Endozoicomonas sp. GU-1: one gene and its partners. The protein of the gene in region 3 interacts with the protein of the main gene of each other region in a pairwise test. Links are inferred from orthologs where the notes say so. Each region holds a gene or a part of one and is shown on either strand. Other genes may lie near its edges.

The links. The genes of interacting proteins can lie anywhere in the genome.
Region 1: the proteins of rho (region 3) and O3276_RS18440 interact in binary tests that used the Escherichia coli proteins (3 or more experiments, as listed by UniProt). The link is inferred for Endozoicomonas sp. GU-1 from one-to-one orthologs.
Region 2: the proteins of rho (region 3) and hfq interact in binary tests that used the Escherichia coli proteins (3 or more experiments, as listed by UniProt). The link is inferred for Endozoicomonas sp. GU-1 from one-to-one orthologs.

What each region holds. Positions count from the first base shown.
Region 1 is NZ_CP114771.1:4,455,895-4,461,260, forward strand. What follows is about bases 2,452-5,299. They hold O3276_RS18440 (YhbY family RNA-binding protein), read right to left. Parts: upstream 4,108-5,299; coding sequence 3,796-4,107; downstream 2,452-3,795. Other genes in these bases: O3276_RS18425 (hypothetical protein), read left to right, coding at 2,452-3,298; O3276_RS18430 (PH domain-containing protein), read left to right, coding at 3,363-3,503; O3276_RS18435 (PH domain-containing protein), read left to right, coding at 3,491-3,745; O3276_RS18445 (hypothetical protein), read right to left, coding at 4,330-4,587; rlmE (23S rRNA (uridine(2552)-2'-O)-methyltransferase RlmE), read left to right, coding at 4,968-5,299. Outside these bases: more of O3276_RS18425, read left to right, coding at 1-2,451; more of rlmE, read left to right, coding at 5,300-5,366.
Region 2 is NZ_CP114771.1:2,778,453-2,783,909, reverse strand. Bases 68-3,006 are described here. They hold hfq (RNA chaperone Hfq), read left to right. Parts: upstream 68-1,383; coding sequence 1,384-1,629; downstream 1,630-3,006. Other genes in these bases: hflX (ribosome rescue GTPase HflX), read left to right, coding at 1,777-3,006; miaA (tRNA (adenosine(37)-N6)-dimethylallyltransferase MiaA), read left to right, coding at 148-1,053. In the rest of the region: more of hflX, read left to right, coding at 3,007-3,069; FtsH protease activity modulator HflK, read left to right, coding at 3,673-4,845; protease modulator HflC, read left to right, coding at 4,842-5,457. UniProt on the Escherichia coli protein: RNA chaperone that binds small regulatory RNA (sRNAs) and mRNAs to facilitate mRNA translational regulation in response to envelope stress, environmental stress and changes in metabolite concentrations.
Region 3 is NZ_CP114771.1:3,637,283-3,640,363, reverse strand. The notes cover bases 245-3,081. They hold rho (transcription termination factor Rho), read left to right. Parts: upstream 245-951; coding sequence 952-2,211; downstream 2,212-3,081. Other genes in these bases: ubiD (4-hydroxy-3-polyprenylbenzoate decarboxylase), read left to right, coding at 2,524-3,081; trxA (thioredoxin TrxA), read left to right, coding at 297-620. UniProt on the Escherichia coli protein: Facilitates transcription termination by a mechanism that involves Rho binding to the nascent RNA, activation of Rho's RNA-dependent ATPase activity, and release of the mRNA from the DNA template.

The DNA of each region.
Region 1 (5,366 bases), 820 kb from region 3 along the record:
TCATCCGGTCACCCCGGATTCGGTGGTCATGGCTTATCACTCCATCGGGGCAACACTGGAGCTGGCACGCTTCAAGTCGGAATGTTGCCTTAGGTATCTGCTGTTGAATGGTCGACAGGTTACACCGGATGAGGTGGTTAAGGATTTCCCGGATAGTCCGGGAGGCAAACTGGGGATAGCCCGTTTTAAAACGGAATGTTGCCTGAAGTGCCTGCCGTTGAATGGTCGGCAGGTCACACCGGAGGAAGTGGTTAAGGATTACCCGGATAGTCCGGAAGGCAAACTGGGGATAGCGCGCTTTAAAGAAGAATGTTGTCTAAGGGGCTGGTTGCTGAATGGTCAGCAGGTGACACCGGATGAAGTGGTTAAGTATTTCCCGGATGGTCCGGTAGGCAAACTGGGTATAGTGCGCTTTAAAGCAGAATGTTGCCTTAACAGCCTGCCATTGCATGGCCAGCAGGTCACAGCGGATGAGGTGGTTAAGGAATATCAGGTGGTCGGGGCACCACTGTCGCTGGCACGCTTCAAAGCGGAATGTTGTCTGAGGAGCTTGCTATTGCATGGTCGGCAGGTGACACCTGACATGGTGGCAAAGGATTATCAGGCCGCCGAAGCCCCGCTGGAGCTGGCACGCTTCAAAGCAGAATGTTGCCAGCGGGGGCTGCTGTTGAATGGCCAGCAGGTCACGCCGGATGCGGTGGTTAAGGATTATCAGGCCATTAACGCGACACTGCCGCTGGCACGTTTCAAAGCGCAATGTTGCCTGAGGGGGGTGCCGTTGAATGGCCAACGGGTTATACCGGAAGCGGTGGTCAGGGATTATCAGGCCGTTAAAGCGACACTTGATCTGGCGCAGTTTAAGGGACAATGTTGCTTTAGAGGGAAGCTGTTGAATGGTCAACAGGTTACACCGGATGAGGTGGTTAAGGAGTATCGGGCAGCCAGGGCAGCACTGGGGCTTGCCCGTTTCAAAGCGGAATGTTGCCTGAGGGGTATGTTGCTGAATGGTCGGCAGGTTACAGCGGCTGCGGTAGTTAATGATTTTCCGGCAAGCCCCGAAGGCAAACTGGCCTTAGCGCGATTCAAAATGGAGTGTTGCCTGCGGGGCCTGGCGTTGAATGACCGACGGATCGAACCGGATATGGTGGTTAAGGATTTACCGAAGTGTTCGGACAGTAAACTGGCGATAGCGCACTTCAAAGCCCAGTGTTGCCTGAGGAGCATCTCACTGAATGGTCAGCAGGTCACACCGCATGAGGTGGTCAAGGGTTTTCAGGCAATCAGGGCAAAACTGGCGCTGGCATGTTTCAAAGCGGAATGTTGCCTGAAGGGTATGTTGCTCAATGGCCAGCAGGTCACAGTGGCTGAGGTGATCAAGGATTTTCCGGTGAGTCCGGAAGGCAAACTGGGGATAGGGCGCTTCAAAGCGGAATGTTGCCTGAGGGGCTTGCCGTTAATGGATCGGCCGGTGACACCGGATACGGTGGTTGAGGCGTTTCCGGACAGTCCGGAAGGCAAACTGGGGATTGTGCGTTTCAAAGCAGAATGCTGCTTCAGGGGCTTGTTGTTGAATGGTCAGCAGGTCAACCCGGATGAGGTGGCTAACGACTATGTCCGTGATGGTTGGCTGCTGGAAAGGGCTATTTTTTATTCCCAGCTGGCATTGAATGCAAGAATAGTGCATGGCTCCTATCTGGATAACCAGAAAGTATTGGCAGCGTTTAATACAGTGCCCGGGGATCATTCTTCAAGACAAACCAGGTTTCTGATTCAACGGCTGGAACAATTTCAGCCCTATGATGAAGCCAGCGAGGTTCAGGCCATTTTTCAAGAAGCCTGTCAAACCTTAAACAACTTATCGGTCAAAGACGATGAGCAGCATCGAGTGCAATGTATCCTGAAATTCATGGCGATGCAGCATGAGCTGCCAATGAATCATCAGAGCGTATCAGCAAAACAGGTATTGCAGTCCATCAATACACTGAGGCACTCATTTCAGAATTTACGCCTGCATTTCTTCTTCCTGGCTCATTGCTACAGTAAGAGACTGCCTATTGATGGACGACAAATCCATAAGGATCAGGTGTTGGAGTGCCTTAATAATTTCCCTGAAGGAAGTAAGCAGCGCCATGCGTTGGGCTGCTGGTTTGAACAATACAGCTCCAAAGCCAATATACCTGATCAGCGGCTGTTTCAACCGGTTATCCCCAGAAGTGATATTGGCAATTATGGCTGGGTAGCAAAACCGTTAGAGGTATCCGATGGCAATTCTGGCCAGGAAGACCTTTCCCATCCTCGGGTTAAGGAGTTCAGGAATGCACCAGATAATGCATCGGTTGCTCAGGCATTATTTTCCACCATTGTGGCTCAAACCCGGAAGCAATGGGCAAAAACAGGGGTACCGGGGGTATCGGACAAGCATGCTCAGCGGTTAGATGCGCTGACGCTAAAAGCACTGGAAATTATTCAGGACGTCAATCGCTCTTATGCCAATCCCCCCATTCTGATTACTGGTTCATACGCCCGTTTTTTGCAGAACCTGTGCACTGCTTTTAATGATATTGACATTATCTGTACGACAGAAAAATCGGCCACCATACTCTTTGAGAAGTTGCAGGCACTGAACACCGATGAGGATTCAGAAATCACACAAAGCATTACCTTCAGGCCGGTCCCGGGGTGTCAGGCGATTAAATTGCCACAGGCCTGCAATATTGATCTTAGATACGGTGATTTGGGTATCAAAACGATGGGGCTGCAAGTCAGTGTGGACTCCAGAGTCATTGATACGAATGGAGCACGACTGGCCGTTCACGTTCCTGGCGTTGAACGGCCGGTATGGTGTTTGTCGTTTATTGAAGAAACCAGATTATTGAACGATGCGCTGGCATACCTTGTTGAGAACCTTGATCCGCTGACAAGGAAATTGCAAAGAGGGGTTGTATTTGACATACCTCGAACCCTTCTTTTTAACAAGCCCCAGAACGCCCATGAGCGTATTTATGGCTTGCTGATACGCTCACTGCTTACCCTGAATAAAGCCCGGCAGTTTATCGCCCTGCACTGTGAGGAAGAACCCGAAACATCAAACAGCCGGAATGACCGGCTTCGACAGGAACAACAACGCCTTCATGTACTGACTGGGAATCTTCAAATAAAATTGGCCAGCCATGTGTGCCGTGATGATTTTGAGCGCAGGGTTAACGGCTGGCTGGCGACAGCTCAGCTCGTCAATGATTACCAGCTGAAGAGGCAGGATTTTGTCAAAGAGCTGCTGACGATGATGAATCCTGAATAATACCAATTCCACCTTCTAAATATGATGCTTGCTGATAACCTGTGAAAAATTAAGGAGAAATGCTATGGGTCTGTTTGATGCCTTACTGGGCAATGCAGGTGAGATGAGCAATACGGAAGCAATGGAGGATCTGGCAACCATTCTTAATCCGTCGGAGTCCATAGAGCTGGCCTATAAAAGCTGGTGCGGGATATGGTGGTTTTGACCAATCACCGGTTGATTCTGATCGACAAGCAGGGGCTTACCGGACGCAAGGTTGAATATCGCTCAATACCTTATAAGTCGATCATTATGTTTACTGTTGAGTCTGTAGGCCATTTTGATCTGGATGCTGAACTGAAACTATGGATTTCCGGCCAGCCAGAGTCAATGCAGATGGAATTTAACAGCAAAACCAATATTTATAAGCTTCAGGCACTCCTGGCGGCAAAAGTGGCAGGGCAGTAGTTGCTTGCCAGCCAGTCGTTGATAAAGGCCACCATCGTGGCCTGTTCGGTTTAGCCCTGGACTCTCAGCAGGTTTGAGAGTGCCGGATTGGGTTTGTCGGCGGCTTTGAAAATCAGTGCGATTTTGCCAATCGTTTGAATGAGATCAGAGTTTGTCGCGCTGATCAGTTCGCTGACCAGTTGCTGGCGGGTTTCCCGGTCGCCAATGGCGAATTTCACCTTGATCAGTTCATGGTCATTCAGTGCGCGTAATGTTTCTTCAACCACGCCATCTGTCAGCCCCTTGTCTGCCACAATGACGACAGGGTTCAGGTTGTGGCCGATGGTACGGAAATGCTTCTTTCTGGCTGCATTCAAGCTCATGTTTGCTATTCCTGATAATTTCTTTAATAACGAATCGTCATACACGATATCTGATGATGGGTATGACCGTATTTTTCCAGAGAAGTTTTCGTTAATGCAGGTTGGGGACAGAAAAGTACTGTTCATGGAGCGCTTAACGGTCATTGACTGGGTGTCGAAGAGAGCGAATTAATGTCCAGCGCCGTGGACTGCGGAATGGGTCTCAGGCTGGCAGCATTTAAGTCACTCGACAGCATATGCAAGCTTCTGGTGGCGCATGCTATCGCTTTCTGGCTGCTGAGGGAAGTGTGCCTGCTGTTCGAGGCTGCCCGTATAAGTGGTGACTTGTCTCTTCGGCAGTGGTTGAACAATACGTATTATGCTGATGGTGTTACAGCTGTTAGTGATTACTGACTCCACAATAATAAACATGCCAAAGCGTTTGATCAGCACCAGTGTGTGGAAAGTGTTGGCTTGTGGTGCGTAATAACCCCTAATCATCCGCTTAATCTTTTATTGTCTTCTGCTGTCACCGCCATGCTGTATAAGATATTATCACCATGACTTTTACTTTACCGGCTGATGGAAATCTCAGCTTTTGTCAGGTGTAAACTTTTACCCCTTTCGGTTTTCGGTTTGATGTTGTCCAAATATTTTTCAGGCAACGTCTAGGAGCCTGTCCGAGAATAGACTGCCCTACTGCGGTGGCAGCAAATTGGTCTAAAAATTCCGTTTTGTTCGGCAAATAGCCCCGCTATTCACCTCACAAAACGAAATTTTTATCCTCAATTTTCTGCCATCCTCGCTATGGGGTCGCCTAGACGGGCGCTATTCTCGGACAGGCTCCCAGGCTTAATTTACAGGCAGTTTGCAAAAAGATTATGGCGAGATCCAAAAGTAGTGGTCGCTGGTTAAAAGAGCACTTTGATGACCACTATGTAAAGCAGTCGCAAAAAGATGGCTGGCGATCCAGGGCCAGTTATAAACTTCTGGAAATTCAGGAGAAGGATAAACTCTTTCGCCCGGGTATCCGGGTGGTTGATCTGGGTGCGGCACCCGGTGGCTGGTCTCAGGTAGCAGTTGAGTTAGCGGGTGATCAGGGGCGGGTGGTTGCTTCTGATATTCTGCCAATGGATCCTATCGCCGGGGTTGACTTTGTTCAGGGTGACTTCACAGAAGACGCGGTGCTGGAACAAATACTCGAAACCATCGGTTCGGACCGGGTAGACCTTGTAATTTCCGATATGGCCCCCAATATGAGTGGAGCACTCTCTGTTGAT
Region 2 (5,457 bases), 860 kb from region 3 along the record:
GTCTGGCTTTTGAAAAAATGAAATATCGGGTCTCCCTGCATTGTAAAAAAAGACCTTCCCTATAGAATCACATTTTTATTATTTTCAGGTACACATTCTCCTATGTCCGCGCATGAGGAAAAGCGGCTCCCTCCCGCTGTATTTTTGATGGGTCCTACCGCTTCAGGCAAAACTGACCTTGCGGTAGCACTCAGCAAAGAGCTGCCTTTTGAGATCATCAGTGTTGACTCGGCACTTATTTATAAAGGGATGGATATTGGCACTGCCAAGCCGGAACCTGAGGTTCTGGTGGCAGCGCCTCATCACCTGATCGACATTCTTGATCCGGCGGAATCTTATTCAGCCGCCGATTTTCGACGGGATGCCCTGGCGTTGATGGCCGATATCACCGCCCGTGGGAGAATACCTCTGCTGGTTGGTGGTACGATGATGTACTTTAAGGTGCTCAGGGACGGTATGGCGACCATGCCCGCTGCCGATGCCGGGGTTCGTCAACGGCTGCTGGATAGCGCAAGGGATCGGGGTTGGGCATCTTTGCACCAGCAGCTCTCAGGCGTTGATCCGGAAGCAGCACTGAGAATAAAACCCTCGGATACCCAGCGCTTGCAGCGCGCCCTGGAGGTTTATGAGCTGACTGGTAAACCGCTGTCTCAATGGCACAGGGAGCAGAAGGAACAATGTTTACCCTATGGCATTGTCAGCCTGGCGATGGCTCCAAAAGACCGTTCTGTGCTCCATGAACGCATTGCACTGCGTTTCAGAATGATGCTCGAGAACGGTTTTCTGGAGGAAGCAACCCGGCTTTATCAGCGTGGGGACCTGAATGTTACCATGCCTTCTGTCCGTTCCGTTGGTTATCGTCAGGCCTGGTCTTACCTTGTTGGGGAACTAAGCTACGATGAGATGGTCGAAAGAGGTATTATTGCGACCCGACAACTGGCTAAAAGGCAGTTAACCTGGCTCAGAAGCTGGCCTGATATTCACTGGCTTGATACGTTTTCCAACAACCTGCCGGGTGATGCCTTGAAAGTTTTGGAGGGTGCCCTTAAATAGCATCGGTATAATTCATAGTCATGAGGTAAAGTGCATAGCCCTGAGGAATGCCAAGGGTGTAAATGTAACTTTCTTCCATAAACCATTGGCTGTTTAGACTTATTGCTTAATAAAGTAGTACCTTAGAACCTCTAATTGTTCCGGCAGGACTGGTTGGAGTAGCTAGTATTACTTATTGAGTGCGGTGTTGGGTTAGCTTAATGTGAGTCGGCATTTCATAGGCTGTACATATATTGAACAATGAGTACTGGCACAGCCGGTCCAGCGGATAGTCCTCCCCAAAGTGAAACAAGGCTATTCAAAAACCCGAGAATTAAAAGGAGTACAGAAATGTCAAAAGGGCATTCTCTACAAGACCCTTACCTGAATGTGCTGCGTAAAGAACGCGTGCCGGTTTCTATCTACCTGGTTAATGGTATTAAGCTTCAGGGGCAGATTGAGTCTTTCGATCAGTTCGTTATTCTTCTCAAGAATACGGTGAGCCAGATGGTTTACAAGCACGCCGTATCAACTGTCGTTCCCAGCCGTCCGGTTCGTTTGCCGATGCAGGGTACTGATCAGCCTGAGAATGAGTAATTCTGTTGATGCATCTTGAAGGCACCTGAGGTGCCTTCAGGTGTTTATATTTATTTTAAAAATGAGCCATGTGGCGCAGTCTTGTTTTCAGGTTGTCTGTTAGCTGGTTCTCAGCTCGTGCGGTTCGTGGCTGTTTAGGAGATCTATTTGTTTTTTGACCGCCATGAGGGTGGTGAAACCGCAGTTCTTGTTCATCTGGAATTGAACGATGAGCGTGAGCGGGAAGACCCCCAGGAATTTATGGAGCTGGTACGCTCCGCTGGCGTTGAGTCTGCCGCATTTATTACCGCAGGCTGCAAACATCCCAATCCCCGTTTCTTTGTCGGTCCCGGCAAAGTTGAAGAAATCCGTCAGCTGGTTGTCCTGCACGATGTCGATGTTGTGCTGTTTAATCATGCCCTCTCTCCGAGCCAGGAACGTAATCTGGAAAAAGAGCTGAAATGCCGGGTTATTGATCGTACCGGACTGATTCTGGATATTTTTGCCCAGCGTGCCAGAACCTTTGAAGGTAAACTTCAGGTTGAGCTGGCTCAGTTGCAACACATGAGCACACGACTGGTTCGCGGCTGGACTCACCTTGAACGGCAAAAGGGCGGTATCGGCCTGAGAGGACCGGGTGAAACCCAGCTGGAAACTGACCGTCGTCTTCTCAGGGCGCGCATCAAAAGCATTAGCCGTCGTTTGGAAAAGGTGCGCAGGCAGCGGGAGCAGGGGCGACGTTCCAGACAGCGGGCAGAGGTTCCCCAGGTATCACTGGTCGGTTATACGAACGCTGGCAAGTCGACACTGTTTAACCGCGTGACCGAGTCGGTGGTTTATGCGGCTGACCAATTGTTTGCCACCCTTGACCCAACACTGCGGCGAATTGATTTGCCAGATATCGGGCCTGTCGTTCTTGCGGATACGGTGGGTTTCATACGTCACCTGCCTCATAAGCTGGTGGAGGCATTTCGGGCAACCCTTGAGGAAACCCGTCAGGCTGATCTTCTGCTGCATGTTATTGACAGCCATGATCCGGAGCGTCTGGAAAACATGGATCAGGTTCATTCGGTACTGAAAGAGATCAATGCGGATGAAGTGCCACAGTTGGAGGTCTATAACAAAATTGACCTGTTACAGGGGGTAGAGCCGAAAATCCAGCGCAATGATGAAGGGCGTCCTGTGCGGGTCTGGGTTTCCGCAGTGACCGGAGAGGGTGCTGATCTGCTGCAGGACGCCATCAAAGAGTTGCTTTCTGATGATATGCTGCAGGGACAGTTAACCCTGAAACCTGCCCAGGGACGTATCCGTGCCCGTCTTTATCAGCTTGGTGCTATTCAATCCGAAGCCTACTCCGATAGTGGTGATGTGGTTCTGGATATTCGCCTGCCAAAGTCTGACTTTGAGCGCCTTTCCAAGCAGGAAGGTCTGAGTGAGAGTTGCTTTAATTCCATGCTGTAAGCTCTTGCGGTTTGTGCGTATTGGCTCAGGTCAATACGTACGATGTCTTTTATCTTCAATATTACCTTCTCGCTGTCTCTGCTGGCTTTGTGCCAGTAACAGTATGTACTGTTTATGCAGTCAAAAAGTGTGGTCGCAGATGATAAAAAGCGTTCCTGGCTGGACAGAATATTTCATCAGGACAGATGGATGAAATTTGGGCGAAACAGCTCTGATTTGGTGTTTGTAAAGAAAATCCGTTGCGGTCTTTACCAATTCGGCTTGCGCTATTCGCTATCCAAACTCTACAATCTGGCTCAGGAACTATCTTTACCGGGTACGTCTTATTGAGTGCCTGTAAAGGCTGGTCAGGATTCCGGACGGTACGGATACATTGCATTTTTTACGCTCCTGTGTTGCAGTGAAGGGCGAAGTGGAAGTTGATGACTGCTCTGGAAATTTATCCTGCGACGTCATGTCATACCTGGGACTCTCAAGGTCTGTAGGTAACTATGGTATGCACATCCTCTGATGGACCGGCAATGGATTTAATCGCCTGTTGTCCCCAGTAACAGGGATGCTCAAACCAAAATTCAATCTGATGCTGACTCTACGGAGACATATATGGCCTGGAACGAGCCGGGTGGAAACAACCAGGATCCATGGGGCGGTGGTAACAAAGGCGATAAGCAAGGACCACCGGACCTGGACGATGCTTTTCGCAAATTTCAGGAAAAACTGAATTCCATGTTTGGGGGTGGCCGCAAAGGCGGTGGTGGCTCCGGTGGTGGTGCTCAGGCAGGCTCCTCTTCCGGCATTTTTATTGGCATCCTGATACTCGCTGTTGCAGCCTACATCTGGAATGCGGTCTATACCGTTGATGAAAAAGAGCAGGCCGTCATCCTGCGCTTTGGTGAGTATGCAGAGACGGTTGGCCCAGGCCTGCATATGTACTTCCCTCCCATTGAAACCAAGTTTCAGGAACGGGTGACTGAACTTCGGACCTATAACCTCTTGCAGCAAATGTTGACCGAAGACGAGAACATCGTCGAGGTGGCCATGTCGGTTCAGTACAACATTGATGATATCAAGCACTATGTTCTCAACGTTGCCAAGCCGCTGGTGAGTCTGGAAGAGGCGACACAGAGTGCGTTGCGTCATGTTGTCGGTGGCTCCGAAATGTATCAGGTGTTGACCGAAGGTCGTGAGGTGATGGGTATCGAAGTGCGTGATCGCCTTCAGGCTTACCTGGACAGCTACGGTACCGGCCTTAATGTGGCCAAGGTAAACATCGAGAGCGCCCATCCTCCCAAAGAAGTGCAGGCAGCGTTTGATGACGTTATCCGCGCCCGTGAGGATGAAGAAAGGGCCAAGAACAAGGCTCAGGTGTATGCCAACAAGATCATTCCGGAAGCCCGTGGTCAGGCTCAGCGTATTATTGAGAGTGCCAACGGTTACCGTGATGAGGTAGTAGCCAAGGCAGAGGGTGAAGCGGATCGTTTCGTGAAACTGTTGGGTGAGTACCAACAGGCACCTGAAGTAACCCGCGAGCGTCTGTATATTGAGGCGATTGAAGACGTGTTCAGTAAATCCAGCAAGGTACTGGTGGATGTTGAAGGTGGCAATAACATGATGTATCTGCCGCTGGATAAACTGACACAGTCCCATGGTAGCAGCAAAGTGCCATCCAGACAGTTATCTGCCCAGGAATTAAACGAGATTACCACCCGGGTGACAGAAGAATTGAATAAACGCGTCAATAGCTCGCGAGTCAGTGGGGGGAGGGTAAGTCGATGAGTCAGAAAGCCTTCACTGGACTGATTATTTCTCTGGTTGTTGTAATACTGGCGTGGGGAAGTTTATTCGTTATCTCCGAACGGGAGAGGGCGGTGCAACTTCGTTTTGGTCAGGTAGTACGTGACAGTATTCCTCCGGGCCTGCATGTGAAAATCCCGCTGGTTGACAAGGTTAAGGTGTTTGATGGCCGTCTGCAGACTCTGGATGTGCCATCCGAGCGTTTCCTGACCCTTGAGCAGAAGGCCGTGATTGTGGATTCCTACATCAAGTGGCGCATTCACAACGTCTACGACTTCTACCGCGCAACGGCAGGCGATGTATTCCGTGCCAGTAACCTGCTTGCCCAGCGTGCTGAGTCCAGCATGCGGAACCAGTTTGGTAGCCTCACTCTGAACGAAGTGGTGTCCGGCCAGCGTGACGAGATGATGGAAGAACTGACCACAACGCTGAATGAAGTTGCCCAGGATGAGCTGGGGGTCAGTGTTATGGATGTACGTATCAAGCGGATTGACCTGCCTCCCCAGGTCAGTGACTCGGTATTTGAGCGGATGTCATCCGAGCGTGAGAAAGAGGCCCAGGACTATCGTTCCCGTGGTCAGGAGATGGCAGAAG
Region 3 (3,081 bases):
GTTAACTTTAATCGAGTTATGCACACAAATCCTACTGGCTGTATTGCCCTGGGCAAAGCTACACTGATGACTGAAAAACAGGCCTGTGTCATATGGCAATCTTATAAGCCTCCATGCTCAATGGCATTTTTATAGAAAAAAAAGCCACAAAATTCCATGAATCAGGCATAATAGGTCAGTTCTGGGCCGGTGATATCTTTTGGCAGCCTGTTTGGCTTGCCCTCGGTCAAGGCTCCTGAGTTTACTTTAAACACTTTTAAGTACTAATTAAGTACCCTGGTTAGGAGATCCATTCCATGAGCGAAATTGTCAAAGTGACAGATGACTCCTTCGAAGAAGTGGTTCTGAAGGCGGAAGGTCCGGTACTGGTTGACTATTGGGCTGAATGGTGTGGTCCTTGCAAAATGATTGCCCCCGTTCTTGATGAAATTGCCCAGGACTACGACGGCAAACTGACCGTCTGCAAGCTGAATATTGATGAGAATGAGGCAACCCCGCCAAAATACGGTGTGCGTGGTATTCCTACGCTGATGCTGTTTAAGGGCGGCAACGTAGAAGCTACGAAAGTGGGTGCCCTGTCCAAATCACAGCTGACCGCATTTTTGGATAGCAATCTGTAATTGCTGGTCATTGGTGGTTGTGACAGACCGTTACAGCCACTTGACTGGCCTCAATTTTATAGCCATTTGATTAAATTTTTAAATCAATTCAGTTGACGAAGTCTTAATTCTTGATTATTTTCCAGAAATGGATATAGACTGTAATTACACAGGGCTGTCAGGAATCTTCTGACCTCAGGGATATGGCCCAGACAGGGCAGCCGTTATAAACACTCGCAGGCATCAATCAACACTTAGCTGTCCTTTATCATAATAAGTCAAATACTTTCTGATCTTCCTGCAAAGACAACGGCCACTTACCTTTCAATTTAACATTCGCACACTACTGGTTATGCATCTTACCGAACTGAAGAAAAAGTCTGTTCCTGAACTTCTGGCGATAGCGAATGAAATGGGTCTCGAAAACCTTGCCCGTTCCAGGAAGCAGGATGTAATTTTCACCATACTCAAACGCCATGCACGCAGTGGTGAAGACATCTATGGTGACGGTGTTCTGGAAATTCTCCAGGATGGTTTTGGATTTCTCCGTTCCGCTGATAGTTCCTATCTGGCGGGACCGGACGATATTTATGTTTCCCCAAGTCAGATTCGCCGGTTTAATCTGAGAACGGGCGATACGATTTCCGGGAAAATTCGTCCACCGAAGGAGGGAGAAAGATATTTTGCCCTCCTCAAGGTGAATGAAATCAATTTTGACCAACCAGAAAATGCCCGCAATAAAATCCTGTTTGAAAACCTTACGCCATTGTTTCCCCAGGACCGTCTCACTATGGAGATGGGAAATGGTGCAACAGAGGATTTAACCGCTCGAATTATCGACCTGGTAGCTCCCATCGGCAAAGGTCAGCGTGGCCTGATTGTCTCTCCTCCTAAAGCGGGTAAAACACTGATGCTGCAAAATATTGCGGCAAACATTACCCGTAATAATCCGGAGTGCTACCTGATTGTTCTGCTGATTGATGAGCGCCCGGAAGAGGTTACCGAAATGTCCCGTTCCGTGCGCGGTGAAGTGGTCGCCTCTACCTTCGATGAGCCTCCTTCACGTCATGTGCAGGTTGCCGAGATGGTGCTGGAAAAAGCCAAGCGTCTGGTAGAGCACAAGAAAGACGTTGTTATTCTGCTGGATTCCATTACCCGTCTGGCCCGTGCTTACAACACCGTGATTCCCTCTTCCGGCAAGGTGCTTACGGGTGGTGTGGATGCTCATGCCCTTGAGCGTCCGAAGCGTTTCTTTGGTGCTGCCCGTAACATTGAAGAGGGTGGCAGCCTGACCATTCTGGCAACCGCACTGGTTGATACCGGCTCCAAGATGGATGAGGTTATCTTTGAGGAATTCAAGGGTACCGGTAACATGGAACTCCACCTTGACCGTCGGGCGGCTGAAAAGCGGGTCTTCCCTGCTATTGGTATCAACAAGTCAGGTACTCGCCGTGAGGATCTGCTGACCACGGAAGAAGAGCTTCAGCGTATGTGGATTCTGCGTAAAATCCTGCACCCAATGGATGAAATTCAGGCCATTGAATTCCTGCTGGACCGTATGAAGCACACCAAGACGAATGAAGAATTCTTCCAGTCCATGAAACGGAAGTAATTTTATTCCCACAGGAAGGACTGTGAGAAGGATGTCGATCACGATCACAGTCTCTGCCGGGGGATAAGGCCAAAGCACCCTGCAAGCCTGTTTCTACCAATGAGCCATTGCGCAACTACCTGGTCAGACTTTGATCTTTCAGTCCGTTCATTTTGCGGGCCGAAAAGACCGTGAAAGGCAAGCTTCGGTTATTCGATCCTCATAATCAGACAGCAATAATCTCTTTATCACCTGTTTCGACTGACGTAGTTTTCACTGTTCAGGAGAAAACTGCCAAAGCCTGAAAAAGTCAGAGCCAAAGAAGAAATATTCATGAAATACAAGGATCTCCGGGATTTCATTGATCAGCTGGAAAAACAGGGGGAACTCAGGCGAATCACGTTTGAAGTTGACCCGGTTCTGGAAATGACTGAAATCTGTGATCGAACCCTGAAAAAAGGGGGGCCCGCCCTATTGTTTGAAAACCCCAAAGGCTTCGATATGCCCGTGTTGGCGAACCTGTTTGGCACGCAGAGGCGGGTTGCCCTGGGGATGGGGCAGAAGGATATCGGTGCACTGAGGGAAGTGGGTGAGCTGTTGGCCTACCTGAAAGAGCCGGATCCCCCAAAAGGCTTGAGAGATGCCATTGAAAAGCTGCCGCTGTTCAGGCAGGTGCTGAACATGGGACCAAAGGTGGTTAAATCGGCACCTTGTCAGGAAGTGGTAGTGCAAGGTGATGATATTGATTTAACCCGGCTGCCAATTCAGACTTGCTGGCCAGGGGATGCTGCACCATTGATCACCTGGCCCCTGGTCATTACCCGTGGCCCGGAAAAAGAGCGACAGAATCTGGGCATTTATCGTCAGCAGCTGCTTGGTAAGAATAAATTA